DNA from 3 places in the Pseudomonas sp. SDT291_1_S447 genome. Region 2 is predicted to be linked to each of the others. Evidence: riboswitches for the same ligand, from Rfam matches in the RefSeq annotation. Region 2 holds a riboswitch; each other region holds the start of a gene.
The links. Region 2 has a riboswitch for cobalamin ahead of ACW9IR_RS03165 (ABC transporter substrate-binding protein). Riboswitches for the same ligand answer to the same signal wherever they lie in the genome.
Positions count from the first base shown of each region.

Region 1: it holds a riboswitch for cobalamin, as region 2 does, so the genes downstream of both, cobO (cob(I)yrinic acid a,c-diamide adenosyltransferase) here and ACW9IR_RS03165 (ABC transporter substrate-binding protein) in region 2, are expected to answer to the same signal.
Region 3: it holds a riboswitch for cobalamin, as region 2 does, so the genes downstream of both, ACW9IR_RS07490 (TonB-dependent receptor plug domain-containing protein) here and ACW9IR_RS03165 (ABC transporter substrate-binding protein) in region 2, are expected to answer to the same signal.

Region 1 is NZ_JBSVXS010000215.1:24-4,311, forward strand. It holds gene ACW9IR_RS28740 (PQQ-dependent sugar dehydrogenase) at 120-1,433, opposite strand; gene ACW9IR_RS28745 (hypothetical protein) at 1,500-2,084, opposite strand; cobalamin riboswitch at 2,248-2,477, shown strand; gene cobO (cob(I)yrinic acid a,c-diamide adenosyltransferase) at 2,559-3,170, shown strand; partial or broken gene ACW9IR_RS28755 (cobyrinate a,c-diamide synthase) at 3,167-4,288, shown strand, end outside.
Region 2 is NZ_JBSVXS010000005.1:25-12,895, forward strand. It holds gene ACW9IR_RS03155 (hypothetical protein) at 1-263, opposite strand, end outside; gene ACW9IR_RS03160 (Ppx/GppA phosphatase family protein) at 272-1,207, shown strand; cobalamin riboswitch at 1,250-1,443, shown strand; gene ACW9IR_RS03165 (ABC transporter substrate-binding protein) at 1,588-2,601, shown strand; gene ACW9IR_RS03170 (FecCD family ABC transporter permease) at 2,610-3,614, shown strand; gene ACW9IR_RS03175 (ABC transporter ATP-binding protein) at 3,611-4,375, shown strand; gene ACW9IR_RS03180 (GNAT family N-acetyltransferase) at 4,314-4,865, opposite strand; gene ACW9IR_RS03185 (pyridoxal-phosphate dependent enzyme) at 5,294-6,670, shown strand; gene ACW9IR_RS03190 (cystathionine gamma-synthase) at 6,667-7,839, shown strand; gene yecR (YecR family lipoprotein) at 8,350-8,658, shown strand; gene ACW9IR_RS03200 (ATP-binding response regulator) at 8,757-10,379, opposite strand; gene ACW9IR_RS03205 (LuxR C-terminal-related transcriptional regulator) at 10,494-11,099, shown strand; gene ACW9IR_RS03210 (fe2+ zn2+ uptake regulation protein) at 11,114-11,494, opposite strand; gene ACW9IR_RS03215 (TonB-dependent receptor) at 11,627-12,871, opposite strand, start outside.
Region 3 is NZ_JBSVXS010000014.1:28,596-41,466, reverse strand. It holds gene mdeB (alpha-ketoglutarate dehydrogenase) at 1-1,025, opposite strand, end outside; gene ACW9IR_RS07515 (putative quinol monooxygenase) at 1,062-1,370, opposite strand; gene nfsB (oxygen-insensitive NAD(P)H nitroreductase) at 1,398-2,051, opposite strand; gene ACW9IR_RS07505 (L-dopachrome tautomerase-related protein) at 2,106-3,278, opposite strand; gene ACW9IR_RS07500 (zinc-binding alcohol dehydrogenase family protein) at 3,327-4,334, opposite strand; gene ACW9IR_RS07495 (LysR family transcriptional regulator) at 4,445-5,338, shown strand; cobalamin riboswitch at 5,384-5,589, shown strand; gene ACW9IR_RS07490 (TonB-dependent receptor plug domain-containing protein) at 5,682-7,619, shown strand; gene ACW9IR_RS07485 ((2Fe-2S) ferredoxin domain-containing protein) at 7,619-7,978, shown strand; gene ACW9IR_RS07480 (ABC transporter substrate-binding protein) at 7,975-8,898, shown strand; gene ACW9IR_RS07475 (PLD nuclease N-terminal domain-containing protein) at 8,953-9,156, shown strand; gene ACW9IR_RS07470 (hemerythrin domain-containing protein) at 9,397-9,873, shown strand; gene ACW9IR_RS07465 (AAA family ATPase) at 10,014-10,565, shown strand; gene ACW9IR_RS07460 (aminotransferase-like domain-containing protein) at 10,584-11,993, shown strand; gene panB (3-methyl-2-oxobutanoate hydroxymethyltransferase) at 11,981-12,796, opposite strand.

The DNA.
Region 1 (4,288 bases), on a different contig from region 2:
GTCCTACCATACAAGCGAGCTTGCTCGCGAAGGCGGTGTGTCATTCAATTCAATATTGACTGACCCGACGCTTTCGCGAGCAAGCTCGCTCCCACATTTGTTATGTGTCAGGCGGCAAGTTATTTGGCAGAAGACACTCGCCACACCTTGTTACCAACATCATCCGCCACCAGCAAGCCACCTTGCTGATCGATCACCACGCCCACCGGCCGACCCAAAGCATTCTCGTCCTTGTCGAGGAAGCCGGTCAGGACATCCACCGGTTTGCCGCTCGGCTTGCCGCCGGTAAACGGCACGAAAATCACTTTGTAGCCACTGTGCGGTTTGCGATTCCATGAGCCGTGCTGGCCAATGAACGCGCCTTCCTTGAACTGCGCCGGCAGGTTGTTGCCCTCGGAGAACGTCAGGCCCAAAGACGCAGTGTGCGGTCCGACGGCATAATCCGGGGCAATGGCTTTGGCCACCAGCTCCGGGTTTTGCGGCGTAACGCGCACATCGACATGCTGACCGTAGTAACTGAACGGCCAGCCATAGAAACCACCGTCCTTCACGGAAGTGATGTAGTCCGGCACCAGATCACTGCCGATCTCGTCGCGCTCATTCACTGCTGTCCACAGCGCGCCACTTTTCGGCTCCCAGGCCAGGCCATTGGGGTTGCGGATGCCTGAGGCGAAAATCCGGTGATTGCCGGTCGCCCGATCGACTTCCCAGATCGCCGCGCGACCTTCTTCCTTATCCAGACCATTTTCGCCAACGTTGCTGTTCGAGCCGACCGTGACGTACAACTTGCTGCCGTCCTTGCTGGCGATGACGTTTTTGGTCCAGTGGTGATTCAGCGTGCCGCCGGGCAGATCGACAACCTTGATTGGCTGCGACTTGATCTCGGTCGCGCCCGGTTCGTAGTTAAAGCGCAGCAAGCGATCGGTATCGGCGACGTACAGATCATTGCCGACCAGGGTCATGCCGAACGGTGAGTTGAGGTTTTGCAGAAACACCGTGCGTGTCTCGGCCACGCCATCGTGGTCGGCGTCACGCAGCAAGGTGATGCGATTCGGGCTCGGCACGCCGGCGCCGGCCTTACCCATGACTTTCTTCATGACCCAGCCACGAATGCCGCTGCTGTCATCAGGTTTGGGCGGGGCATTGGTTTCCGCCACCAGCACATCGCCGTTGGGCAGTACGTAAAGCCAGCGCGGATGGTCGAGGCCTTCGGCGAATGCAGCGACTTGTGTGCCGGTCGCTGCCGTCGGTTTAGCGCCCTCTGGCCAGCCGATTGCCGGGGCGATATTCACCGTCGGGATCAGGGTCTTGTTCGGTTCGGGCAGTTTCGGTGACGGGCCGGTGCCGTCGGAGACTTGCAGGCTGGAGGTTTCACCGCAGGCGGCGAGTCCTCCGGCGAAGGCGATGACAAAAACGAGCTGGGGCTTGCGCATTGCTGATCTTCCCTATGAATGCATTCCTAATCATAGAGGAGGGCGCAAGCCCGATGGTTCAACTGCTCAGCCGCGGGCTTCCTTGAACAGCACGGCGATGCCCGGGTGATAGTTGCCGGCTTCGCTGCGCAATTTGCGATAGGCGTAGGGGAAATACCAGGCGACGGCGCAGGTGTGTTCCTTTTGCAGGTCGTCGACCATGTCCTGCAGCTCTTCGGGGCTGGCGCTGTGCTGGGCTTTTTGCGGCGCGACAAACAGGCAGCCAAGCTTGAGATCGCTGGCGTAGCTGATGCGCTTGGCGTCGTTGGTGATGTCGAGCAGGGCTTGAGTCAGATTGAGGTTGGTAACCTTTGGCCAGCGCTGAGTGGCCTGGATAAAGGCGCGGTCTTCGGCGCCGGCGAGAAACAGATCGGCGCGGGCATTGCGCTCGCCTTCTTCATTCTGTTTGCGCGTGGCAGTGTCATTCAAAGTGACCAGCTCGGCCATCCAGGCTGCGGCCGAGAGCAATCCGAGATTGGCTTTCTCGTCATGCCAGTAAGGGGTGTCGCTGTCGCCGCGCACGGCGTTGTAGCGGTCGATACAGTCAAACCAGCGTTCAAGCACCGGGCGCAGAAATTCCAGGCGCGGGTTGCTGATGATCATGCCTTGCATCGTCATCATCCTTTATTGTTGTATTGGGCTTTTCGGGAAAAGCATGGCTCTTTGATATCATTTGTATCAGTGTGGCACAAGATTGGCGTCAGATAATTGATCGGCGGCAGTTATTCGCCCGATGACCGCCTCTTTAATTGACGCTCCACCCCCAACCCTCTAACCTTCGCGGCTTGTTTCAGGTGCTCTGTGACCTGCGTCGACAGAGTGAAACAGGGAAGCCGGTGAGGGTTGTCTTCAAGCGAAGAACCACCACGATCCCGGCGCTGCCCCCGCAACGGTAAATGAGTGAAAACTGCGCCTTGAGCCACTGCCTCGACAGAAGCGGGAAGGCGCGCAGTCAGGCATACGCCGCTCATGAGCCCGGAGACCGGCCTGATCCATCCAGCGGCATCACGGTGGGCGATGCCAGGCTTTTTGCCGTCTATTCTTGTGCCTGCCCGCCGTTATCCAGCCTCAACGGAGAGCTCCCCCATGACTGATTCCCCCGAGCGCGACGAACGCCATCTGGCGCGTATGCAGCGCAAAAAAGCCGTGATCGACGAACGCATCGCCAACTCGCCTGACGAGTGCGGCCTGGTGCTGGTGCTGACCGGCAATGGCAAAGGCAAAAGCAGTTCGGCGTTCGGCATGCTCGCCCGCGCCATGGGCCACGGCATGCAGTGCGGTGTGGTGCAGTTCATCAAGGGCCGCAACAGCACCGGCGAAGAGCTGTTTTTCCGCCGCTTCCCTGAGCAAGTGCGCTTTCATGTGATGGGCGAGGGCTTCACCTGGGAAACCCAGGATCGTCAGCGCGACATCGCCGCCGCCGAAGCCGCGTGGGCTGTGTCCCGCGAACTGCTGCGCGATCCGTCGATCGGTCTGGTGGTGCTCGACGAACTGAACATCGCCCTCAAGCACGGCTACCTCGATCTCGATCAGGTGCTCAGCGATTTGCAGGCGCGTCCGCCGATGCAGCATGTGATCGTCACCGGTCGCGCGGCCAAGCCGGAAATGATCGAAATGGGCGACACCGTGACTGAAATGGGCATGCTCAAACACGCCTTCCAGGCGGGCATCAAAGCGCAGAAAGGCGTCGAACTTTGAATCAACCACGTCACTGCCCGGCGGTGCTTATCGCCGCGCCGGCCTCCGGTCAGGGCAAGACCACCGTCACCGCCGCACTGGCCCGTTTGCATCGCAATCAGGGGCGCAAAGTGCGCGTGTTCAAATGCGGCCCGGATTTTCTTGATCCGATGATTCTCGAGCGCGCCAGCGGTGCGCCGGTGTATCAGCTGGACATGTGGATGGTCGGCGAGCAGGAAAGTCGTCGGCTGTTGTGGGAAGCCGCCGCGGAGGCGGATCTGATTCTGATTGAAGGCGTGATGGGTCTGTTCGACGGCACGCCATCCAGCGCTGATCTGGCGCGGCACTTCGGCGTGCCGGTGCTCGGCGTGATTGATGGGACGGCCATGGCGCAGACCTTTGGTGCGTTGGCGCTGGGCCTGGCGAAGTATCAGCCGGATCTGCCGTTTGCCGGCGTGTTGGCCAACCGTGTCGGCACGTTGCGGCATGCGCAGTTGCTCGAAGGCAGCCTCACCGAAGGCCTTCGCTGGTACGGCGCATTGTCCCGCGAGACCGGTATCGAACTGCCGAGTCGCCATCTCGGCCTGGTCCAGGCCAGCGAACTGAATGATCTCGATGCGCGTCTCGATGCCGCCGCCGATGCATTGGCCAGCAGTTGCGAGGTAGCGCTGCCACCGGCCGTGGAATTCGCCGCGCCTGATGTGATCGCCGTCGAACCGTTGCTGAAAAATGTGCGCATTGCTGTCGCCCGTGATGAGGCGTTTGCCTTCATTTATGGTGCGAGTCTGGATCTGCTGCGGGCGATGGGTGCTGAGTTGAGTTTCTTCTCGCCGATCCGCGATACGCAATTGCCGGAGGCGGATAGCGTGTATTTGCCTGGTGGGTATCCGGAACTGCACCACGTTGTGTTGTCGCAGAACACCGCGATGCTTGAGGCGATCCGTGCGCATCATGCTGCGGGGAAACCGTTGCTCGCTGAGTGCGGCGGGATGCTGTATTTGCTGGATTCTTTGACTGACGTTGAAGGCACTCGCGCTGAGTTGGTTGGGCTGCTGAAGGGCGACGCGGTGATGCAAAAACGTCTGGCTGCACTGGCGCTGCAAGCAGTGGATTTGCCGGAAGGATCGTTGCGTGGGCAC
Region 2 (12,871 bases):
ACGCGGAGCGGCCCTAGAGGCATTCCCACGCGGAGCGTGGGAACGATCAACAGCCAAATCGCGGGCAAAAAAAAGCTGCCAAAACCGGCAGCAAAAACTTTAAGAACACGCGATGTATTGGCCTCAGCATAGACGCCGAATAATGACAGTGTCATGACAGCCGCAAATTCATTGAACCGCCCCTGCCCCGTCATCAGGATGTCATCAAGATCACGGCAGAATCCTCGCAAACCGTCTTGAGCCTCGCGACGGATGCTCTGCAAGGATTCCCATGAAAGACGACGCCTCGCTGTTTGCCGCCATCGACCTGGGTTCGAATGCCTTTCGCCTGATGATCGGCCAGTCAGTGCGCAGTCGAAAAGGTCTGCAGATTCAGGAAGTGAAAACCCTGCGTGAACCGGTGCGCCTCGCTGAAGGTTTTGATGGCGGAGCGCTGGATGCGTTGGCACTGGATCGCGGCTGGCAGGCGTTGGCGCGGTTCGGCAAAAAGCTGCGCGGCTTCGAGGCCGGCCGAGTCCGTGCGGTGGCGACCAGTGCGGTGCGTGAGGCGAACAACGCGCAACTGTTTCTGGCCAGTGCCGAGCGGCATCTGGGCTTTCCCATCGACGTCATTTGCGGCCATGAAGAGGCGCGGCTGGTCTACGCCGGCGTGACCCATGCCTTGCCGAGCGCTGAAGACCTGCGCCTGGTGGTCGACATCGGCGGCGGTTCCACCGAGCTGATCCTCGGCCAAGGCTCACACCCGTTACTCACCGAAAGCATCGCCATCGGCAGCGGCACGTTGAGCACGCGGTTCTTTCGCGGCGGTGACGTGTCTGCCGGGGCGCTACAGGAGGCCGAACGCTTCGCCATTCTGCAGTTTGAAAAGGTTGCCCGGCGCTATCGTGCGCAGGGCTGGCAGCAGACCATCGGTTCTTCCGGCACTGCGCGCATGCTGGCCAAAGTGCTCAAGACCAATCGCCTCAACGACTACGGTCAGGACGGCATTACCTACGGCGGACTGCTGCGCCTGTCGCTGCTGCTGTTGAAGGTGAACAACGTGCAACAGCTCAAGCTCGCCGGCCTGCAAGCGCATCGCCAAAGCATTCTCCCCGGCGGTCTGGTGTTGATGCTGGCGGCGTTCAAAGTGTTCGGCATTGCGCAGATGCTGCCGTCGGAACCGGGTCTGCGTCTGGGCGTGTTGCACGGTTTGATGAGCCAGCACTGATCCTCGCCACGGCAGATTCGTCTCCCCTTCAGCGGCTCGATCGACTACCATGCCGCCGTCGGTTCCCGAAGGGGACTAATAGGGAATCCGAGGTGCTTGCACAGCATTGATCGGAACTGCCCCCGCAACTGTAGGTGCCGAGCCTGCTCCACAACGGCCACTGGGTAAATCCCGGGAAGGCTGGAGCAAGGCGATGACGCATCAGTCAGGAGACCTGCCGACACAGTGATTACTAACCGGCGGGGTGTCCGGGAAGGACATCGTGCCGTGCGCGTCTTCGTTGGCTGCCCGGCCTTGCGCTGTTTTCCTGACCGCGTTCGATGGTGTGTTTCCAGACCGTACTCTCCCGCTCCCCGTACGGTTCCCTTGGAGACTGCCCCATGCTGCTGCCCCGCATCGCCACCCTCATCACCGGCCTGAGCCTTGGCGCCATGGCGCATGCGGCACCGACGGTCTATCCGCTGACGATCGAAAACTGCGGCAGCAGCCTGACCTTCCAGCACGCCCCGACGCGCACCGTGACCATCGGCCAGGCCGGCACGGAAATGCTCTACGCCATGGGCCTGGGCGACAAAGTCGTCGGTACTTCGCTGTGGTTCAACAATGTGCTGGATAAATACAAGGCACAGAACGACAAGATCGAGCGTCTGGCCGATAACGAGCCGAGTTTCGAATCGGTGATCGGCAAGCGCCCGGAACTGGTCGCCGTGGAGCTGGAATGGATGGTCGGCCCACAGGGTGCCGTGGGTACTCGCGAGCAGTTTCATGAACTGAAGATTCCGACCTACCTGCTGCCTTCCGATTGCGAAGCCAAGGACAACCTCGTCGGCGCCGACGGCACGCGGCTCGCACCGTTTCGCATCGAGACGATTTACAAGAGCGTGAGCCAACTGGCGCAGATCTTTGATGTGCAGGAGCGTGGCCAGCAGCTCAATGATGAACTCAAGGCCAGCCTCGCGCGTTCGATAGCCACCGCCCAAGGCAAACAGCTCAAGGACGCCAGCGCGCTGGTCTGGTTCTCCAGCGCACAAATGGACATCGAGCCATTCGTGGCCGGGCACAAAGGCGTTCCCGATCTCATGCTTAGCACCCTCGGCGTGCGCAACGTCGTGCAGTCCGATGAAGAGTGGCCAACGGTTGGCTGGGAAACCATCGTCAAAGCCAATCCGACCTTCCTCGTCATCGCGCGCATGGACCGTCGCCGCTTCCCCGCTGACGACTATGAAAAGAAACTCGCCTTCCTGCGCAGCGACCCGGTGACGCGCAACATGGATGCGGTAAAGCACAACCGCATCATCATTCTCGACGCCATGGCCATGCAGGCCAGCCTGCGCATGTTCGATGGCATCGAGCAACTGGCCACGGCCATCAACGGCTATGACCTGTCGCAATGAGTGCCAGCCTGATCCGTACGTTATTGGCCTTGGCCACACTGTTGATTGCAGTGGTCGCTGGCGTGGCCATCGGCGAAACCTCGATTGAACCGGGCGTGGTAGTGCAAGTGCTGGCGAACAAATTGTGGGGCGCCGGATACGCACTGGATCCTATCGATGAAGGCATCGTCTGGAACTACCGCCTGACCCGCGCACTGGTCGCGGCGGCGTGCGGTGCCGGGTTGGCCACGTGCGGGGTGATTTTGCAGTCGTTGTTGCGCAACCCTTTGGCCGATCCGTATCTGCTGGGGATTTCTGCCGGGGCTTCGACCGGTGCGGTGATGGTGGCGTTGCTCGGTGTTGGCGCCGGGCTCATCTCGCTGTCAGTCGGAGCTTTCGCCGGTGCAGTCACCGCGTTCGTGCTGGTGATTTTGCTGGCGCGCGTAAGCGGCTCCGCCAGCGGCACCGGGCAAATCATTCTTGCAGGGATCGCGGGTTCGCAACTGTTCAATGCGCTGACGGCGTTTTTAATCACCCGCTCGGCCAGCTCTGAACAGGCACGCGGGATCATGTTCTGGCTGCTGGGCAATCTCGGCGGCGTGCGCTGGCCGTCGGTGTGGCTGGCGGTGCCGGTGGCCGTGTTGGGGTTGGTTGTGTGTCTGTGGCATCGGCGGGCGCTGGATGCGTTTACCTTTGGTGCGGATTCGGCGGCATCCCTCGGCATTCCGGTGCGACGCGTGCAGATTCTGCTGATTGGTTGTGCGGCGCTGGTGACGGCGGTGATGGTGTCGATTGTCGGTTCGATCGGTTTTGTCGGCCTGGTGATTCCCCACGCCGCGCGTCTGTTGCTTGGCACCGGGCATGCACGCCTGTTGCCGGCCAGTGCGTTGGGCGGCGCGGTGTTTTTGATTGCCGCCGACGTGCTGTCGCGCACGCTGATCAAAGGTCAGGTGATTCCGGTCGGGGTGATTACCGCACTGGTCGGGGCGCCAGTGTTTGCCTTGATTCTGGTTGGCCGCAGGTCCGCGCGATGAACAGCGTTTTGAGTTGTTCTGGTCTGAGCTTCAAAGTGCGCGGCGCCGAGTTGCTCAACGGTGTCAGCCTTGAAGTTCGGCGCGGCGAAACCCTGGGCATCGTCGGGCCGAACGGTTCGGGGAAATCCACCCTGCTCAAACTGCTGGCCGGGTTGCGCGAACCGAGCGCTGGCGAGGTGCTGCTTGAAGGTCAGCGCTTGGGCAAAATGGCCCGGCGCAGCATTGCGCAAAAACTGGCAGTGGTCGAACAACAGGCCGACACCGATGACGGCATTCGCGTGTTCGATGCGGTGGCGTTGGGGCGCACGCCCTGGCTGTCGGCGCTGCAACCGTGGTCGCAGGTGGACGACGCCATCGTCGAGCAGGCGTTGACTGACGTTGATGCGATGCACCTGCGCACACGCCTGTGGCGCAGCTTGTCGGGGGGTGAACGGCAACGGGTACACATCGCTCGGGCATTGGCGCAACGACCGCAGATTCTATTGCTGGACGAACCGGCCAACCACCTCGACATCCAGCATCAACTGACCATTCTCAACGTGGTGCAGGCCTTGCCGGTGACCACGCTGATCGCACTGCATGATCTCAATCAGGCGTTGAAATGCGATCGTCTGGCGGTGTTGGAACGGGGTCGACTGGTGGCGTTGGGTGCGCCGTTGGAAGTGCTGACACCGCAGCGGTTACAGGACACTTTCGGGGTCAGGGCGCACTATCTGACGGACCCGTTTGATGGGGCGCAGATTCTTCGATTCCACTCATGACATCCTGCATGTGCGTCGTCTGCCAGACCGGGTCAGCGTCGACCTCGATAATCTCGAAGCCCTGCCGCTGCCAGAACTGGATGGCCCCCGGCAGAAACGGATGAGTGTGCAGGTAGATCAGCTCGACCCCGTCGGCGAGCGCCATTTCCTTGAGTGTTCGATACAGCGCGCCGGCCAGCCCTGAGCGTCGCTGCGAGGGCAGGACGAACAGGCGGACGATTTCCACCACGTTACGGTCAGGCCAGGCAAGGCGCGGGAAGCGTCGGTCGTAAGGCAGATAACCGATGGACGCGACGATCTGCCCTTGCTGGCGAGCAATCAGAAAACGCCCTTTCCCACCCAGATAAACCTCGGCGAAACGCGCCAGATCGTCTGGCATACCCGTTGCGCTGAGCTTGGGAAAAAGCTCGGCACGGGCCGCCAGAACAAAATTCAGCACCTCGCCAATGTCTGCTTCAGACACGGCCTGAATGATCGGTTGATGACTCATGTAGTGCAAACGCCTCGATTGCGGCCGGTCAGAGTAACAACACCCTACCCTGCGCTGCCATGGAAATTCCCCGAACCTGAATGTCATGCCCCGGCAGGGTCAACACCTTCATTGGCTGACCCGCTACCATCTCCGGCAGCCGATAACTGCGCGATGTGAAATCTTCCGGACGGTTTTCGCTGCAGGATATTGCTTCGCAAATCAAGCCGCTCGTGGCCGGGAAGACGCCCTTTGAAAACTCAATGACGCCTCTGTGTAAACGCACTCAAACCCGTCCCGGCAAGTCTTTGATTTCGATCTATCGTTAGATCGAAATGGCTGTATTTGCGACCGACTAAAGGTTGCGACAGCCGATGTCTGAGCCTATGTTGCACGCGAGTCTTTTCCCCGCGATTGGAACGCGATCAACACCACCAAGAGGTGAAGAAATGTCAAAGGAATCACGCCCTGCCGTACTTGGGCTGATAGGCAACACTCCGCTTGTGCAAGTCACCCGCTTCGACACCGGGCCTTGCACGCTGTTTCTCAAACTCGAATCGCAGAACCCCGGTGGCTCGATCAAGGACCGCATCGGTCTGGCGATGATCGACGCCGCCGAGCGTGATGGTCGTCTGCAACCCGGCGGCACCATCGTTGAAGCCACCGCCGGCAACACCGGCCTGGGCCTGGCACTGGTTGGCCGCGCCAAAGGCTATCGCGTGGTGCTGGTGGTGCCGGACAAAATGTCCACCGAGAAAGTCCTGCACTTGAAGGCCATGGGCGCCGAGGTGCACATCACCCGCTCCGACGTCGGCAAGGGTCATCCCGAGTACTACCAGGACGTCGCCGCGCGTTTGGCGAAAGACATTCCCGGCGCATTTTTCGCCGACCAGTTCAACAACCCGGCCAACCCGCTGGCCCACGAATGCAGCACCGCGCCGGAGATCTGGGCGCAGACCGAACATGACCTGGACGCGATCGTCGTCGGTGTCGGTTCGGCCGGTACGCTGACCGGCCTGAGCCGCTTCTTCAAGCGCGTGCAACCGGATCTGGAAATGGTCCTCGCTGACCCGGTCGGTTCGGTCATGGCGCAATACAGCCGCGACGGCACGATGCCGACGCCCGGTTCATGGGCGGTGGAAGGCATTGGTGAAGACTTTATTCCATCGATTACCGACCTCTCCAGCGTGCGCCACGCCTACTCGATCAGCGATGAAGAGAGCTTCGATCACGCCCGCCAGTTGCTCAAGGCCGAGGGTATTCTCGGCGGCTCGTCGACCGGCACCCTGCTCGCGGCGGCGCTGCGTTATTGCCGTGAACAGACCGAGCCGAAACGCGTGGTGAGTTTTGTCTGCGACACTGGTACGCGCTATCTGTCGAAGGTCTATAACGACCAGTGGATGACCGATCAGGGCCTGTTGCAGCGCAAGGGCTACGGCGATCTGCGTGACCTGATCGCCCGGCGTTTCGAAGATGGCCGCGTGATCAGTGTCGGCCCCGGCGACACCCTGCTGACTGCGTTCCAGCGCATGCGCCTGGCCGATGTTTCGCAGTTGCCGGTGCTGGTGGAAGGCAAGCAACTGGTTGGCGTGATCGACGAGTCGGACATCCTGCTGCCGGTGCACGAAGACGCTTCCCGTTTCAGCCAATCGGTGTCCAGCGTGATGACCGACAAGCTGCAAACCCTTGCCCCCGGCGCCAGTCTTTCCGAGCTGGAAGCGGTGCTCAGCCGTGGTCTCGTCGCGATCATTGCCGATGCATCGGGCTTCCATGGCCTGATCACCCGCACCGACATGCTCAACCAATTACGGAGATCCCTTGCATGAGTCAGCACGACGATAAATCCCAAGGCTTCGCGACCCGGGTGATCCACGCCGGGCAGACGCCTGACCCGACCACCGGCGCGCTGATGCCGCCGATTTACGCCAACTCCACGTACCTGCAAGACAGCCCCGGTGTGCACAAGGGTTTCGACTACGGCCGCTCGCACAACCCGACGCGTTTTGCCCTTGAACGTTGCGTGGCGGACCTGGAAGGCGGCACCCAGGCGTTTGCCTTTGCTTCCGGGCTGGCAACGATTTCCACGGTGCTCGAACTGATCGATGCCGGTTCGCACGTCATCTCCGGCAATGACTTGTACGGCGGCACGTTCCGCTTGTTCGACAAGGTCCGTCAGCGCAGTGCCGGACACCGTTTCAGCTACGTCGATCTGACTGACCTGGCGGCGTTCGAAGCGGCGCTACAGGACGACACTCGCCTGGTGATTGTCGAGTCACCGACCAACCCGCTGCTTAGCCTGTCGGACCTCGCCGCTATCGCCCGTATCTGCCGTGCACGCGGGATCATCAGCGTGGCCGACAACACCTTTGCCAGCCCGTATATCCAGCGGCCGCTGGAGTTGGGTTTCGACATCGTGCTGCACTCGACCACCAAGTATTTGAACGGCCACTCCGATGTGATCGGTGGGATCGCCGTGGTCGGCCAGAACGAAGAACTGGCCGAGAAGCTGGGCTTCTTGCAGAACGCGGTCGGTGCGATTGCCGGGCCGTTCGATGCATTTCTCACCCTGCGCGGGGTGAAAACTTTGGCACTGCGCATGGAGCGTCATTGCAGCAACGCACTGGATCTGGCGCAGTGGCTCGAACAGCAGCCGCAGGTCAAACGCGTCTACTATCCGGGGCTGGCTTCGCATCCGCAGCATGAATTGGCCAAGCGCCAGATGCGCGGTTTCGGCGGGATGATTTCCGTGGATCTGAACAGTGATCTGGACGGTGCGCGGCGCTTCCTTGAGAACGTGAAGATCTTCGCCTTGGCGGAAAGTCTCGGTGGCGTGGAAAGCCTGATCGAGCACCCGGCGATCATGACCCACGCGACCATTCCGGCTGATACCCGGGCGAAACTGGGGATCGGCGACGGTCTGGTGCGTCTATCGGTGGGCGTCGAAGACGTCGAAGACCTGCGCGCCGATCTGGCGCAGGCGCTGCAATCGATCTGACCTTGCAGGAACGACAAAGCCCGCATGAAGCGGGCTTTGGTGTTCGAGTAGGCGGCCAGTGCTGGTCTCTGGCTTACAAGGTTTATCGGGCTTCCCACAGTACCGGGCCAAATTGAAAAGGTACGGCCTCGGCTGCTTCACACGGCATAAGGGCTGGATCTCAGCGCGGAGATCTTTCTAACCGTGTACCTTTCGGAGCGCGCCCCACGCCCCCTTGCTATCCGATTGCGCATCAGTCTGCGTCTTCGCCTACATCTATGAGCCTAGCAAAGGCTCGCCGACGCGGGTCAGTGTTTTTAGACTGATTCGAGCTTTGCCCGAATCGGGCAGGAAGAGAAGCGCCTAACACCCGTCGACCCCCCTACTGCACTAGCACATTTGTGCTAATCGACCGCCCTGTCAGCTGGCGTTATATTCCCCCGCACCCCTCGATGTTCCTCAACGTTGCCTGCTCGCAGCGTGCGGGATCGTTGTGCCTGGAAATCAGAACAACACCAAGGAAGACACACCATGAAAACCCTGATCGCAACACTCACCCTCAGCGCCCTGTTCCTCACTGGCTGCGCCACGCCGAAACAATGGGAAGCCACTGGCGGCAGCAAAAACGATGGCGTCGTCCAGGTCTCCTATGAACTGGGCCAGTTCGAAAGCGGCCAGACCAGCGCCGAACAAGGCCTGACCGTCGCCGCGCAACGCTGCAAGACCTGGGGCTACAAAAACGCCGAGGTCACCGGCTCCGAAAAAAACATCTGCCGCACCATGGGCCAGTACAACTGCCTGCAAACCACCATCACCCAGGATTACCTGTGCAAGCGCTAGACGCTTGACCCTGTAGGAGCTGTCGAGTGCAACGAGGCTGCGATCTTTTGATTTTGATCCTGAAAAGAAGATCAAAAGATCGCAGCGTGCCGCAGCTCCTACAAGGCTTGGGTTTGCGGTTGGTGATCGCGCAAGGCTCGCAAAGTTGCGCGCAGTTCGGCCGGGCGCACCGGTTTGGACAGAATGGCAATCTGGCGGTCATGTAGCGCGGCCTGGATTTTTTCGACGTCGTGTCCGGTGATGATCATTGCCGGTACTGCCCAGCCCCGTTGTTTACGCACATCGTCGATGCATTCGATGCCAGTGGCGTGGGTGCCGAGGTCATAATCGGCGACGATGATGTCGCAGTCAGTCATCAAATCCCGCCCGCTCAGTTCAGCTTGAACCACACAGCCCCAACGCTCCAATAGCGCCGAAGTCGCGAGCAATACGTTGCGATCATCCTCCACCAGACACACCTTCAACCCGGTCAGTAAACCGACCTGACGTGCTTCATCCCGATTGACCGTTGCCTGCGGCGACGCGGTGATCGGCAAGCCGTACAAAGTCACCGCTGTTCCCCGCCCGAGCCGCGAGCGCAGAGTAACGCCCACACCAATCAACTCCCCCAGGCGCTTGACGATCGACAGCCCCAACCCCACGCCTTCGACGTCTTTGTCACGCACTTGCCGCACCCGATAAAACTCTTCGAACACCTTGGCCAGATGCTCTTCGGCAATTCCGTTGCCTTGGTCATAAATCACAATGGCCAGCCCTGCCCCGCGCCGACGCACGCCGATCAAAACCGGCCGATGCGCACCGTATTTGAAGCAGTTGGAAAGCACGTTCTGCACCATGGTCGCGAGCAACGCCGGATCGCTGCACACCCAGTATTCGCAGGGGCGAAACCGCAGCTCCACGCCAGCCCAACGCGCCGCTTCGGCGTTCTGACGAATCAGATCCGCGAGCCATTCACCTAAATTGAAAGTTTGCAGTTTGGGCAGAACCCGGCCGTTGTCGAGGGTGTACAGATCGAGAATCGAGCGGAACAACTGCGAGACGTTGAGCAACGAACGGTCGATGTTGTCGACCAGACGTCGCTCCTCATCGCCCAACCGCGATTCCCGCAGGCACGCGGTAAACAGACCGATGGAGTGAATCGGCTGGCGCAGATCATGACTGGCCTGGGCGAGAAACCGCGATTTTTCCAGATTCGCCGCCACCGCTTCTTCGGAGGCCTTGCGCGTACGCTCCAGCAACAAATGCGCGTAAAACGGGATCACCGTGCTGGTAATCATCAGCATCAACACCATGAACGGCTGAGCCTGCCACGCCGGTGTCAGCCGATAGACACACAGCAGCGACAGCAACGCCAGCGCCGTGGCGATCGCCAGATAGCGCGAGCCATAGCGCATACCGTTGCCGAGGTTGACCCAGATAATCACCGCGTACAGCGGCAATGCCGCCTCACCACCGACCACCAGGCCAAAGCAGGTGCCGGTGTAATCGTGGATCATGGCGAAGATCCGCCGCGCCGGGTAATGCCCGGGCCAGCGCACAATCGCTTGGCGCAGCACTATCGAGGCCAGTAAAAACAGGCAGATATATGTGACCACCGGCAAATACGTATCGAAGCGCTGCCCCGGCAAAAAACCGAGGACGAGCATGTAAACCACGGCAATAGCGGCGATGATAATGCGCAGATTGGCCTGGTCGAGTTCGGTGTTTTTCTCGAACTTCACGGGAAACGTCCTTGTGCGGCAATCGTCAGATTCAGAAGCAGCCTACAGGCAACCCTTGCTCTCGGTGCTAATGTGCAGACCTTGAGCAACGCCTGACCCAAGGAGGGTCACGCCATGACCTGCCGAATTATCATAGCCGACGATCACCCACTGTTTCGCGAAGCGATGCTGCGCACAGTTCAACGTTTGCTTCCCGACGCCCTTATCGACGAAGCCGGCGATCTCGACGCCGTGCTGGCGCTGCTGCCGTTGGGTGATGAGCCGGACACATTGATTCTCGACCTGCGTTTTCCCGGACTCACCTGTGTCAGCCAGCTCGGCGAACTGCGTCGGCGCCTGCCGCGTACCACGCTGATTGTGGTGTCGATGATCGATGATGAGGCGTTGATCAGCGAAGTCATGGCCGCCGGTATCGACGGCTTTATCGGCAAGAACATCTCCCCCGATGAAATCGGTCAGGCGATTCTGGCGATTCGCGAAGGTGAAGTGCTGGTGAAGTTCGCGCCATCAGGCTTGCTGCCACTGGAAACCGGCGCCGCCCTCACGCCTCGTCAGCAGGAGGTGCTGCGCTTGATCGCCCAAGGCAAGACCAACAAGGAAATTGCCCGCGAACTGGATATCTCCCCGTTCACGGTACGCATTCATGTGTCTTCTTTATTACGCACGCTGAACGTGCCCTCGCGAGCGGCCGCCGCGGTGAAATACACGGGGACTCTGTAGGCGCTCGGCAGCGCCTACAGATGATCGGTGTGTTGCTGCAGCAATTCCATGGCCTCAGAGGAAAATCGGTAGGTCTTGTCACTCCCAAGCACGATCAGCCCCTCTTCACCCAGACGCTTGAGCACTTCACGCACGCTGACGAACGACAGTTCGGGCGATGAAGACTCGACAAACGTATGCACGCCATTCACTCCAATCCCATGCCCGTCGCGGCCGGCCACCACCAGTGCATTGATGACTTTGAAGCGGATCAGGCTGGTGCGCAGTCCGAAGTGGCGCAGCAGTTCGCGAATATGCGTATTGGCGCTGCGATCAAACTCAAAGGCCAATGGGTTGTTCGCTGCCCGAAACGCTGAAGGTGCGTTTACAGCGCCAACGCCTGGGTGGTTAAACATGGCGAATACTCCCTTTCTGAAATGTTCAGGCGGGTTGCAGCTGCTTCCCGCCTGCCGACCACGTGTCGGACAGGCAACGTGATCGTGACTTTCTATATAGAAGGTGACGACAGCGCCGCCCTTCCCGCCCCGTCAGAAATCGACCGTGGCCGACAGCTGCAAGGTCCGCGGGTAACCCGGAGAGAACGCGCCATAGGACGCCACGCCCGACCAGTACTCACGATCGAACACGTTCTGCACCGTGGCGCGGAACGTCGTTGGCCGGCCTTCGATTTTTGTCGCATAACGCGCGCCGGCGTCGAAGCGGGTCCAGGCATCCAGTTCCTGAGTGTTGGCCTGGTTGACGTACTGGCTGTCGGTGTAGATCGCCCCGCCGGTAAGGGTGAAGCCTTCAAGCCATGGCGTGTCCCATTCGGCCCAGAGGTTGGCTTGCACATCCGGCACGCCAACCGGTTTGTTGCCGCGATTGGCCTTGGTCGCCGAATCGGTCAGTTCGCCGTCGAGCACCGTCACACCGCCCATCAGGCGAGTGCCCGGTGCCACTTCGCCGAACATGCTCAACTCGATACCACGGTTACGTTGCTCGGCCTGCACCGAGAACACGTTGTCGGCACCGACTTCGCCACTCGGTTTCTCGATCTGGAACAACGCCAACGTGGTCATGAACGTGCCGTGCTCGTACTTGACGCCAATCTCGTGCTGCTTGGATTCGTACGGGGCAAAGGTTTCGCCGGCGTTGGACGCCGTGCCCGGGGCGATGTCGCCCTTGCTCAAGCCTTCGACATAATTGTAGTAGAGCGAAACGTCTTGCCAAGGCTTGACCACCACGCCAACCAGCGGGCTCGTGGCGTTGTCCTTGTATTTCGAACTGACCGCACCGGCCGCGTTGTAGTTACGCGATTCGATGTCCTGACGACGTACCCCGAGAGTCAACTGGAAGCGGTCATCGAGCATCGACATTGTGTCGGTCAACGCCACGCCGGACAGCTCCGACTCGGAAACGCGCAACACTTTGGGCGAGTTGATGTACTGCTGCGGCCTGTCGATCGGGTGGTAGATATTCGACAGAATGGCCGTGCCGTTGTTGATACCGCGCGACAGCTCATCCTGATACCGGGTCGCCATGACCGTGGTGGTGTGAGTGATCGGGCCAGTGGCAAACACGCCACGCATACCGACGTCAGCCGTCGAGCGATCAACGTTGAATTTGTAGTAACCCGGGATGTTGCTGGTATCGCCGGCGTCGTTGAGGATTCTCGGCACCTGATCGGACAGGCGCTTAACGTCGGACTTGCCACCACCGGCATGAGCGAACACGGTGACGTTATCCGTCAGGTCATATTCGCCACCGAGCAAGGCCGACTGCTCTTTGGTGTC
Region 3 (12,871 bases), on a different contig from region 2:
TTATACGCACCGTCATTGGCGCCCAGATTCTGGTACTCGCCATCCACCATCCCGGCGAAGTGGCGTAACAATGCATGGCCGTTATCGCGGGCAAACAGTGGGTCCCAGTCCGAACCCCATAACACCTTGATCACATTCCAGCCGGCGCCGCTGAACAGTGACTCCAGTTCCTGAACGATTTGCCCGTTGCCGCGTACGGGTCCGTCGAGACGCTGCAGATTGCAGTTGATCACGAAGGTGACGTTGTCGAGACTCTCACGCGCTGCCAGCGAAAGCGCCGCGATGGACTCCGGCTCGTCCATCTCGCCATCACCAAAAACGCCCCAGACATGCCGCCCCTCTGTCGAGGCAATTCCACGATGCTGCAAATACCGCAGGAACCGTGCCTGGTAAATCGCATTGATCGGGCCAATCCCCATTGAGCCCGTGGGAAACTGCCAGAAGTCGGGCATCAGCCAGGGATGCGGATAGGAACACAATCCGCCGCCCTTCACTTCTTGCCGGTAACGCTCCAGTTGCGACGCCTGCAAACGCCCTTCAAGAAAGGCCCGCGCGTACACCCCGGGGGCAGAGTGCGCCTGGAAATAAACCAGATCACCCCGCCCGGCTTCGCTGTCCGCACGGAAAAAGTGATTGAAGCCGACCTCGAAAATTTCCGCCGCCGAGGCGTAACTGGCGATGTGACCGCCCAATTCGCCATAGGCCTTGTTCGCCTTCGCCACCATGGCCAGGGCGTTCCAGCGAATGATCGAGGTAATGCGCTCCTCCATCACCAGATCCCCGGGATAAACCGGCTGCTGTTCGAGCGCGATAGTGTTCTGGTACAGCGAATACGCACTCGCCGTCGTTTGCACGCCGAGACGGCTGGCCTGCTCGGCCAGGCGCAACAGCAAGAACCGCACGCGCGGTCTGCCGCCGACTTTGGCGACACCTGCCAGGGCTTCCAGCCACTCGTTGGTTTCAATGGCATCGATGTCTTCGTGAACCGGCGTTCCGTGGGTTGGCCGTGGCGCGGTATCTTTCATGGCAGAACACCCTGACAGGTTGAATGGAAGACTGGATCAGTTCGAGACGTGCTCAAGAAATATCAGTTGCAGCGGCTCCTCCAGGAGCTCATCCGCCGCGGCGGCAAAGCGCTTGAAGTAAGGCATGGCGAAATGCGCATCCAGTGCCGCCTGATCCTTGAAGGCCTCGCGCATGTAGAACGTGCCGCGCTGGTCGCGCAGTTCAAACAACACATAGTCGAGATTGCCCGGCTCTGCGCGTGTCGGTTCCACCAGCGCCAGCAAGCCTTGTTTCAAGGCCTGTTCCTGGCCTGACTTGGCCTTGAGCACGGCAATCGAGATCAATGCTTCTGTAGACTTGCTCATCTTCAATACTCCAGGGACCGGTTGCATTCAGAGAAAGGTAAACAGCGACTGGGCCGGCAAGCGTGACTTGGGCAGGCCTGCGTTGAAGTCTTCGCTGCTGTGATAGCCGAGGCTGACCACGACCAGACTGGTGAAGCCCTGTTCGCGCAGGCCCAGTTCACTGTCGAGGACTTTGCTGTCGAAACCTTCCATCGGCGTCGCGTCGATACCCAGCGAGGCGGCACCCAGCAGCAACGTGCCCAGCGCGAGGTAGGTCTGCTTTTCCATCCAGTGCTGCAGGTCTTTCTGATCGAAGCGATGCAGATCGACAAAACCGCGCCGCCCACGCTCCTGCCCTGCTCGCGCCTCGGCATTGTGAAAACGCCCGTCCATGGCTTCCTGAGCCAGCAACGCTTGCAAGTATTCCTCCGGCAGATGTGTGCGAGTGCAAAAGACGATGACGTGCGACGCGTTGAGTATTTTCGGCTGGTTGAAGCTGAACGGTCCCTGGGTACTGTGGGCGATTCGCGCCCGGCTCTGATCACTCTCGGCAACCACGAAATGCCAAGGCTGAGAGTTGACCGACGACGGGCTGTTGCGCAGTTGTTCGAGCAGCAACTCCAGTGTGTGCCTGGGGATCTTGCGGTCGGCATCGAAAACTTTTGTGGTGAATCGGCGCTTGGCCAGAGAAACGAGATCCATGATTGAACTCCTGATCTGAAAAGTGAAAACGCAGAACTCAATGCCGCTTGAAAATCAGCGTGTCGGCGCCGGCGCTGCGTCGATCTTCAGACGCATCAGGCTGTAAGGCTTTTGCCGCTGATCCTGCCCGGAACGGAATGCCGCCTGGCGATGCAACTGGTTGGCGATGAAATACAGATAGCCGTCGGGGCCAATGGACAATGTGTCTGGCCAGAGCAGACGCGGGTCGTGGACCAGCGTTTGCCATTGGCCATCCGGCAGACGCTTGCGGATCGAGTTGTGCTCGTAATCGCCGGCATAGATGGCGCCGGCGGCGTCAGCCTCCAGACCATCGGACGCGCCCTTCTCCCCCAGATCCTGCACGGCAGCCGTCAGTTGCTGTTCACTGAAGTTGGCATCACGCAGCAACGCGGTGGACACCGAATACAGGTGCCGACTCGACAGCGGCGTGAAATACAGCGTCTTGCCGTCCGCCGACAGCGCGATGCCATCCGAGGCCACGCCCAGCGGTTTGCGCTTGCCGTCCGGACCTTCAACGGTGAGTGGCAGGCCTTCAACCACCGGGACAAAGGTCGGGTCAACCGAGGTCGCCGGCACACCGCTCAAACGGCGCATGGCACTGCCGCTGGCGATGTCCATGACGATGATCGCACCCGGTCCGCGCAGGGACGAGTCAGTGAGATAGACCGTCCCCTCTGGGCCTGTGCGAAAGTCGAAACGCATGTCGTTGACGTAGGTACTCGGCAACATGACGTTGTTCGGGAACACCAGACGCTTGACGATCTTGTTGCTGACCAGATCCACCGCGATCAGCTTCGCGCCTTTGGGTTTTGGGTCGGCGAAACCCGGCGCGGCGGTATCGAGCAACCAGACACGGCCCCGCCCGTCGGCCACCACGCTCTGGACGCTGATCAGACCATCACTGGGATCGTTGAGGTTTTCCCGGTTGATCGCCGCGTTCGGGTAAGCCACGACTTTGCCGTCGCGGATCTCGCCCACGGTGAACGGCACGTTGTCGCCCCAACGCGGGAAGTTGACGAAGATGCGCCCGGTCTCGGTGACGGTCACGCCGGTGGGCATCGCGTCATAGAACGCATGGACCTGTTCGAGCGTGCCGAACGATCGGTCGGCGGGGGCATTGGCCGGCAACGCGACGGCGCTGATTGCATGGGCGAACGGCGCCGCCATGACCATGACCAATGCAGCAGAAAGCTTTTTCATACGCATGAGCTGCTCCTGACCGGCCCGCGTACAGGCCCGTCTGAATGAGTGAAATCAGAAACCTTCGAGCACCAGTTTGCCTCGGGCCTTGCCGCTCTCGACCAAGGCATGGGCACGGCGCATGTTTGCTGCGTTGATCGCGCCAAAATGTTCACCGACAGTCGTTTTCAAAATGCCCTGGTCAATCAGATCGCTGACGCGATTGAGCAGATGATGTTGCTCGATCATGTCCGGGGTTTCGTACAGCGAACGGGTGAACATCAGCTCCCAGTGCAGCGACAGCGACTTGCGCTTGAGCGGCATCACGTCGAGGCTTTCAGGATCGTCGATCACGCCCAGACGCCCTTGTGGTCGAAGTACTTCGATCAGCTGGGCAAAATGCTGCTCGGTATGGGTCAGGCTGGCGACATGGCTGACCTCGTCAATGCCCAGTGCCTGCAACTGTGCGAGCAGCGGCTGACTGTGATCGATGACGTGATGCGCGCCCAACTGCCGGACCCAGTCAGCCGTTTCCTGCCGCGAGGCGGTGCCGATGACAGTCAGCCGCGTCAACTGTCGGGCCAGTTGCACCAGCATCGAGCCGACGCCGCCCGCTGCCCCCGTGATCAACAGGCACTTGCCCTGCCCTGAACCTTCGCTGACACCGAGACGGTCGAACAACAATTCCCAGGCGGTGATCGACGTCAACGGCAATGCTGCCGCATCCGCTGCACTTAACGAACGCGGTTTGTGCCCGACGATTCGCTCGTCCACCAGGTGAAATTCGCTATAACTGCCGGTGCGGGCAAGGGAGCCTGCGTAGAACACTTCGTCGCCAGGCTGAAACAGCGTCACTTCAGCACCGACCTCACGGACGATGCCTGCGGCATCCCAGCCGAGGATTTTCGGTTCTTTGGTGAAAGTGCCGGCGCGCACTTTGGTATCGACCGGATTGACCGACACCGCACGAACTTCTACGAGCAAATCCCGTGGGCCGGGAGTCGGCACCGGCAGGTCGATGTCCTGCAACGATTGCGGATCTTCAATGGGCAAAGCGTGTTGGGTGAAGGTGATGGCTTTCATGGAAACTCGCTGTCTGAAGAGCTGATGTGCTCACTTGCCGCCATCTTCGACTTCCCAGGCACAAAGAAAAACCAGCAGAATGGGCCAACACTTTCACTACAGGAGTGAAAATGATCCGCATTGATGATCTTGGTTTGTTCACCCGCAGCGCCGCGCTGGGCAGCTTCACCGCTGCCGCCCTTGAGGCCGATTTATTGCCCGGTCAGGTGGCCGCGGCGATCAAGCGTCTGGAGCGTGAACTCGACGTGCGCCTGTTTGCGCGCACCACCCGCAGCCTGCGATTAACCGCCGAGGGCGAGCAATACTTGCCCACCGCCCACTCGGTACTGGAGGCGCTCAAGCAAGGCCAGGAAAACCTACGCGGTGAAAACGCCACGTTGCGCGGCGTGCTGCAAGTGACGGCGCCGTCCGATCTGGGGCGCAACATTTTGCTGCCGTGGCTTACGCTGTTTCGCCGCCAGCACCCGGAACTGACCTTGCGATTTTCCCTGTCGGACCAGATCGCAGACTTGTTTCGCGACCCGGTAGACGTCGCGATTCGATACGGCTCGAATGAAGATGCCAACTACGTGGCGCTGCCGCTGGCACCGTGGAACCGGCGGGTGCTGGTCGCCGCACCGGAATACGTGGAGCGCCACGGATACCCGCAAACACCGGACGATCTGCACAACCACCCTTGCCTGCTCTACCAGCAAGGTGGCCGGGTCTACGACAAGTGGAGCCTGGGCAGTGAAACGATCCAGGTCTCGGGACCGATGTTCAGCGACGACGCCGACGTCGTGCGCCGCTGGGCGTTGAGCGGCGAAGGCATCGCCAACAAATCCTGGCTGGACGTCAGTGCAGACGTGATCGCAGGGCGACTTATCGTGCTGCTGAAGGATTTCCCCGGCAATGCCTCACCCTTGAGTCTGGTGTGCCCGCATCGCAAGCAGATCAGCCCGGCGGTGTCTCAGCTTTATACGTGGTTGAGTGACCAGTTTGCCGCTCTGGAACGCATCCAATAGCCCCCCCGTTGCTTGCCACATTGACGAACCGCCCGTCGGATGTTCAGATGCCGCCCTGTTTCAGGTGCCCCCTGCCGCCGTGCATGGGGTGAAACGGGAAACCGGTACGTTCTTTTCGAACAAGTCCGGTGCTGCCCCCGCAACGGTATGCGCGTGATGCTTTCGACAGACCACTGTGGCCACTCGGCCATGGGAAGGTGAAAGCCTCGATACGCGCGAGCCCGGAGACCGGCCTGAAATGCTGTTTGGCAAAATCCTGCGGTGGGCGGGCATGGGCCGGTATTGGCTGTGCGCGATGCCTTCTCCTGCATGCTCTTCTGCGAAGATCCTTTTCGAGAAGACAATGATTCGACCTTTCAACACTTGTGCTCCAACCCTGTTCCTTGGCTGCCTGTTCAGCCCGCTGCTGCTGGCCGACGACACGCCGCTGGAACTCAATCAGCAAATCGTTTCTGCACCTTCAGTGGAATCGACCACTGTCGCCGACATGGCCAAGTTCGGCAGTAAAGTCGAGATCGTCAGCCGCGAACAAATCGAGCGCGCCGGTCCGAGCGCCGATGTCAGCCGTGTCATGCAGATGTTCATTCCCGGCCTGTATGTGGCGCCAAAAAACGGTCCGTTCGACTACGGTACCTATTCGCTGCTCGGCGGGCGCAACGACGACACGCTGATCCTGCTCGACGGCGTGCGCCTGAACAATCGACTGTACGGCGGCCTGTATCTGGATACCCTGCCGGCCAACGCCATCGAACGCATCGAAGTGCTCAAAGGTGGCCAGAGCCTGTTGTTCGGCACCCAAGCGGTGTCGGGGGTGATCAACATCGTCACCCGCAGCCCGCAGAGCCGCAAAGCTTCCGGCGAAGTGAATCTGGGCGTCGACAGCTTCGGCGGCACCAGCGAAGACGCCCGCGTCGAGAATATCTTCAGCAACGGTTTCGGCGATCTCGGCTTGCTGGCGTACGTCAGCCACAATGTCTCCGACGGTTACCAGCCGTATCGCAACCGCGACATGAAAAACGTCAGCGAGAAGAACCGTGCCTACGAAGTCACTACCTTCGGCGGCAAGGCCATTCAGTCGTTCGGCGATGATTCGCGGCTGGAACTGTTCTACCAATACGCCGACGCCAACCTCGATTTCGCCCGCCCGGTCGACAATCACACGACCACCAACGATCGCGTGCAGCAGATCGCCACGGCGACCTTCGAGCAGAACATCAACGAGCGCCTGAGCTACTTCGTCAAAAGCCATATCAACGACTGGGACACGCGCTACACGCGGGTCAACAACGTCGCCGGTGGCGGCACCAAAGTCATCAATCACAACGACTATTGGGGCTTCACCGATTGGGGTGTGCAGGCCGAAGGCAAGGCTGAATTGCCCGGCGGCCATGTGCTGGTGTTTGGCACCGACAATCAATGGTTCAAGGGCCAGGACGATGTACTGATCATCGATAACGACAAGGCCGAAGCCCATGCGTTCTACACGCAACTGCGCCCGCAGATCGACGCTCTGCCCGACTGGCATCCAAGCATCGGTGTGCGCCACGAAGCCATGAGCGGTGGCGACGGTGCCACGGTTGGCATGCTCACTTCGCTGTATGACCTCAACGACAACTGGTCCGTGCGTGGCCAATACGGCAGCGCCTACAAACTGCCGAACGCCGAGCAACTGTTCGTCAATGAACCGGGCGACGAGATCGGCAATCGCAATCTGAAACCGGAAAAAAGCCGCAACGCGGAACTGGGTGTCGACTACAAAGGCTTCTTGCTCGATCGCGAATTCAGCGCCAGCGTGACCCTGTTCAAACGCAAGATCGACGACTTGATCACCCTCGACGGCATTCAGTGGGTCAACGGTGAAGGCCTGGTGCGCATGCGCGGTTTCGAGGCTGACGCGAAACTGGCGCTCAACGATCAGTGGAGTCTGCAAGCGGACATGACCCGCAACCTCACCGAATCGCGCACGGGGGCGACCATCAATGACATCCCGAGCTTCTTCGCCCGTTCCCGCGTGGGTTACGAATCGGAAAATCGCCTGTGGGGCGTTGGCGGTGCGATCCGCTATATCCGCGACATCAAAAGCTCGAAGCAAGTCGAATACGGCAACTATTCAGTGGTCGACGCCGACGCTTATCGCTACCTCGACAACGCTCGCCAACACCGCGTGAGCCTGCTGGTGGAAAACCTTTTCGACCGCGATTACGTCACCAGCCGTTCGAGCAATGTCGACAACCTCGGCCGGCCGTTCACCTCCGAAGTGCGCTACACGTACCGCTTCTGATGAGTGAGATCAAAACCGTCGACGGCGTCGACACGCACCCGGACTGGTCGCACGTTCCCGAGCATGCGCGCCATGTGTTCCTCTGCACCGGCCCGCGCTGTACTCAGCGCGGCGCCCAACAGCTATGGAAAACCTTGCGCCGACATTTGCTCGCGCACGATCGCATCGAAACGCCGGGCGGTGTCTTGCTGACGCGTACGCACTGCCAGTTTCCGTGCAATCTGGGGCCGATTGTCACGGTGTATCCGGAGCGCTGCTGGTATGGCGTGCGCAGCAACGATGAGGTGCGGCGGCTGGTCGAGGGGCATCTGGTCGGCGGTGAAGTTGTTGCGGATTTGCTGATCAAGGCGCGGACATGAGGAAGCTCTGGTGTGGGCTCGGCGCCCTGCTCTGCTCGTCAGCGCTGCTGGCTGACAGTTTCAGCAATTGCGGCGAAGACTGGCACCTTGCGCCAACACCGCCCTCGCGGATTGTTGCGCTCAACCAGCATGCGGCCGACATCGTGCTGGCCTTGGGTGCGGGGCCATTGTTGGTCGGCGTGGCCTATCTGGATGACACCTTTTCCGGGCAGCGACCCTCGGAGTATTTCGGCGTGCCGGTGATCGCGCGGCAGTACCCGTCCAGCGAGGTGCTGTACGCGCAGAAGCCGGATCTGGTGATCGGTGGTTTTGCCACCGCATTCGGCGACGGGGTGACCTCGCGCTCAGGGTTGGCGCGCAACGGTGTCGGTTCGTATTTGCTGGAGTCGGCCTGCAACGGCCATTCGCTGGATTACTTCGCGCATGTGCGCAACGACTTGCGAACGCTGGGCCAACTACTGCACAAACAGCCACAGGCGCAGCAATTGAGCGCGGCCATGGACGCCGATCTCGCCAGCGCCAAAACCTTGGCCGGTACGGGTAAACCGCTGTCGGTGTTCTATCTCGACAGCGAAGTAAAAGGCCTCGACAGCGAAGGCCGGCGCGGCTTTGTCACTCCGCTGCTGGCGGCTGCCGGGGCACGCAATGTGTTCGCCGACATTGATCTTTATCGGGTGACCGTCAACAGCGAAACCCTGCTGGCCAGCGACCCCGACGTGATCCTGCTGGCCGACGCCGAATGGTCGCCGGCCAGTCGCAAACGCTATCTGTTGACCCGTGACCCGGTGCTCTCGCAACTGCGCGCCGTGCGCGAAAATCGCCTGATCGACATTCCCTTCACCCATCTGCTGCCAACCCTCAACAGCGGTCGAGTGGCGCTGGACCTGGCCCGCCAGCTCAACGCCTTGAACAAAAAATAAATGAACCTGCCGCACCCCACGCCACCTAACGCATAGACCATCAGGAGGTAGCCAATGCAAATCGAAACCGTGTGGATCGTACTGGCGGCAGTTCTTCTGCTAATCGAACTCTGGGCCATCAATCGGGTGCGCAAGAGCGAGGGGAAATCGAGCAATAAAGGCGTGTGGATCGTGCTGATTGTGTTTGTGCCGCTGTTTGGCTTGATTGCCTGGGCATTGGCAGGGCCCAAGCATGTCCGTCAGCATTCGGCGTCGTAAGCGGATTTCTTAGCCGTCGCGCGGTGCTTGCCAGCTGAGAAAGCGGTGATCTGCAATGCTGGCAATGCCTTTTTCATGCAGGCTGCACGAAGGCTTTTTGCCTGTGACGTCGTAAGCCCTTGATCTGTAGCGGTCGATTACCAGCCATGGATTGGCACGCCAAATGCCACTGATTCAGGGCATTCACAGCACCGTGAAACAACGGCCTGTGTTCACTCCGTGACAGCAGAGGCAACCCCCATGAACGCTATCGACCTTCTCAAAGCCGATCATGCAAAAGTCAAAGACATCCTCAGCCAACTCAGCGACTCGACGGAGCGGGCGCTGAAAAAACGTGTCGAGTTGTTGGGCAAACTGGAAATGGAAATCTCCATCCATACCCGTCTCGAAGAGGAAATCCTCTACCCCGCGTTCAAGGCCGCCGGCAGCAAGGAACAGGACGTCATGTACTTCGAAGCCAAAGAAGAACACCGCACCGTCGATTCACTGGTGCTGCCCGATCTGAAACTGACCGACCCGGGCACCCCGGAGTTTTCCGGCCGGGTTAAAGTGGTCAAGGAACTGCTGGAGCACCATATCGAAGAGGAAGAAACGGAAATGTTCCCTCAGGCGAAAAAGCTCTTGGGCAAGGAAAAACTCGAAGAGCTGGGCGCGCAGATGGAAGCCATGAAAGCCAGCTGCAAGAAGGAAATGGCGGCGGGAAATATGGCAGCTTGACCCGTTGCAAGTGGACGAGCCCGGCTTTGGCCGGGCTTTTTTCTGGTTGCCACTCGGCCCCCACCGCCCAGAGCGTTTTTTCAGAATTCCGGAGACGCTTGATTTAGACTTGCCGACTTTTTGCAGCAAGGGATTTGCACGTGCAACGCATCGTCATTCTGGGCAACTCGGGCAGCGGCAAATCCACCCTTGCCCGCGAGATCGGCAGGCGCCTGGGTCTGCCAGTGATTCACCTCGACCCGCTATTCTGGGAACCGGACTGGGTAGAGCCGGACAATGAAGTGTTCCGCGAACGGGTGCGCCAAGCCGCGGCGGGCGACTCCTGGATCTGCGAAGGCAATTATTCGCGGCGAACCTTCGATCTGCGCTTGCCCCGTGCCGAGCTGGTTATCTGGCTGGATACGCCACGGTTGACCTGCATGAAGCGGGTCATTCTGCGCAGCGCACTGAATCGCCCACGCGCTGATTTGCCGGTGGGCTGCACCGAGCGTCTGGACCGAGCCTTTCTGCATTTCCTGAAATACGTGTGGAATTTTGACCGTATCAATCGCCCGAGCATTGAAGCAATGCGTGCTACCGTCGGACCGCAGATCCCGGCCATTCACTTGCGCGGACCGCAGCAGATTTCAGCGTTTCTGGCTGAACTGGCCGATGTTGCCAAAACCTCAATGCACCCGACGCTGACACGCTGACATTCAAGGAGAGCAGCATTGACGTTAAGCAAGGACGTGTCATTTGCCTATCAGGATGTCTACCACTACCTCGTCGGATTGATAGAGGCCTCAAGTGGCACGCCTGAACAGAAACTGCCGTCCTTGCGACAACTGGCCCTGCGCCTCGGCGTTTCGGTGTCGACGACCAAATACGCCTACGCACTGCTTGAGGACGAAGGCAGAATCCACGCCAAAGCGAGATTTGGCTATTTCACCCGGCCAATACCGGCGGCGCCAGTGACCGCCAACTCCGGCAATCTTCTGGACCACGTCTTCGCCAGCGCCCGTCGGCCCGGCATGCTGGCGCTGAGCAGCGATGCGCCGGCGATGCTGCTGTCGCTGCAAGGCCCATTGTTGACAATGGAGCGCGAACTGACCCGCCAATACCCGCACTCGCACGCGCCGCTTTATCAGCCCCTAGGTGAACCCGAATTGCGCGCGGCCCTGGCTGAACACTACACCCGTTGCGCTCACAACCACTGGCAGGCCGAGCACGTCTATATCGGCGCAGACCTGCGCAGCGTGCTGGAATTATCACTCAGTGCCTTGAATCTGGGCGGCAGCGTGGCGCTGGTCGAATCGCCCTGCTCGTGGGCAATTCTGCGCCAGTTGCAGGCGGCCAACATCCGTGTCATCGAAATGCCCCTCGGCGATGACGGCCGCTTCGATCTATCCGCGTTGAAGGCGTTACTCACGCACGAACCGGTGCGCCTGGCGGTGCTGTCCTCCACGATGAATATTCCCCAAGGCCAGTTGATGCCAGCACAGGATAAACAGCAGATCTGTTACTGGCTGGCCGAGCGGGAAATCTGGCTGTTTGAAAACGATACGTGGGGCGAGTTGAGCTTCTCCGATTCACCCGCGCGCTATCGCGATTTTGCCGACCCCGACAAGCTGCTGGTGTTCTCGACGTTCGACAAGATCATTGGCGGCGAAGCCCCGTATGGTTATGTGCTGTGCCGCCAGCATGCAACGCAATTTCATCGATTGTTTATGCAGCGTGGGTTTCGCCTCTCGCCAGTGCGGCAGAAAGCTATTGCCAGACTCTACAACTCCAGGCGCATCGACCAGCACCTGACCACCCTGCGAGCACTGTTGCTCAAGCGCATGCAACAGCTACAGACTTTGTTGGAAGAACACGGTAACGGTCAGTGGCAGGTAGTCACCCCACAGGGCGGTGCGAGCTTCTGGCTCAAAGCTGTGCGTCCAATCGACATGCAACGGGTGTTCGAGCGCCTGCTGACCGAGCGGATCGTCATCGCCCCCGGCGAGATCTTCAGCCAGCAAGGCGCCTTCAAGCAGTACCTGCGCCTGAGCTACACCCTCGATTGGGACAAGGACATCGGCCACGCGGTGCAACGACTGGCGCAGGCGTTCACCGAAGAAAACCGCGTCTACAGTCCATAGCAATGCCGCGCCTCAGGAAACCGGCCATGGCGCACATCGTCGGCAAACTGTGCGCAAGCATCGCTGATCACCGCGCCGACATCGGCGTAGCACTTGACGAAACGCGGCAGATGCTCACCGCCCAGGCCGAGCACATCTTCGGTGACCAGCACCTGGCCGTCGCAGTCCGGTGAGGCGCCAATGCCGATGGTGGGCATTTTCGACTCCAGGGTAATCTGACGCGCCACGCCCTCCGCCACACCTTCGAGCAACAGGCTGAAGGCACCCGCGTCGAGATTGGCCCGGGCATCTTCGGCAATCACTGCACCGGTTTCAGCGGTCAGGCCCTGGGCCTTGAAACCGCCCATGACGTTGACGAATTGCGGCATCAAGCCGACATGGGCCATGACCGGAATCCCGCGCGCCACGAGAAACTCGACAGTAGACGCCAAGGCCTTGTTGGCCTCCAGCTTGACCGCGTCGCAACCGGTGCGCGCCAATACCTGAGCGCAATTACGAAAGGCCTGCTCGTGAGATTCCTGATAACTGCCAAACGGCATGTCGGCCACCACACAGGCCAGGCGCGTGCTATCGACCACCGCCCGCGTGTGGCCGATGATTTCTTCGAGCTGCATGCTCAGCGTCGAGGCGCGGCCATAACCGACCATGGCCGTGGAGTCGCCGACCAGAATGAAGTCGACGATCGGGTCGATCAGCTTGGCGATACTGCTGGAATACGCCGTCAGTGAGACGATTTTCTGTTGGCCTTTCATGGCGACCAGTTGCGGCACGGTCAAGCGTTTGGTGCGGGTATGCAGGCTCATGGGCGACTCCTTGAGGCAGCCGTCCGTAAACGATAAATGTCGCCGAAATCAACGCGAAAATATTTCATACAGTGC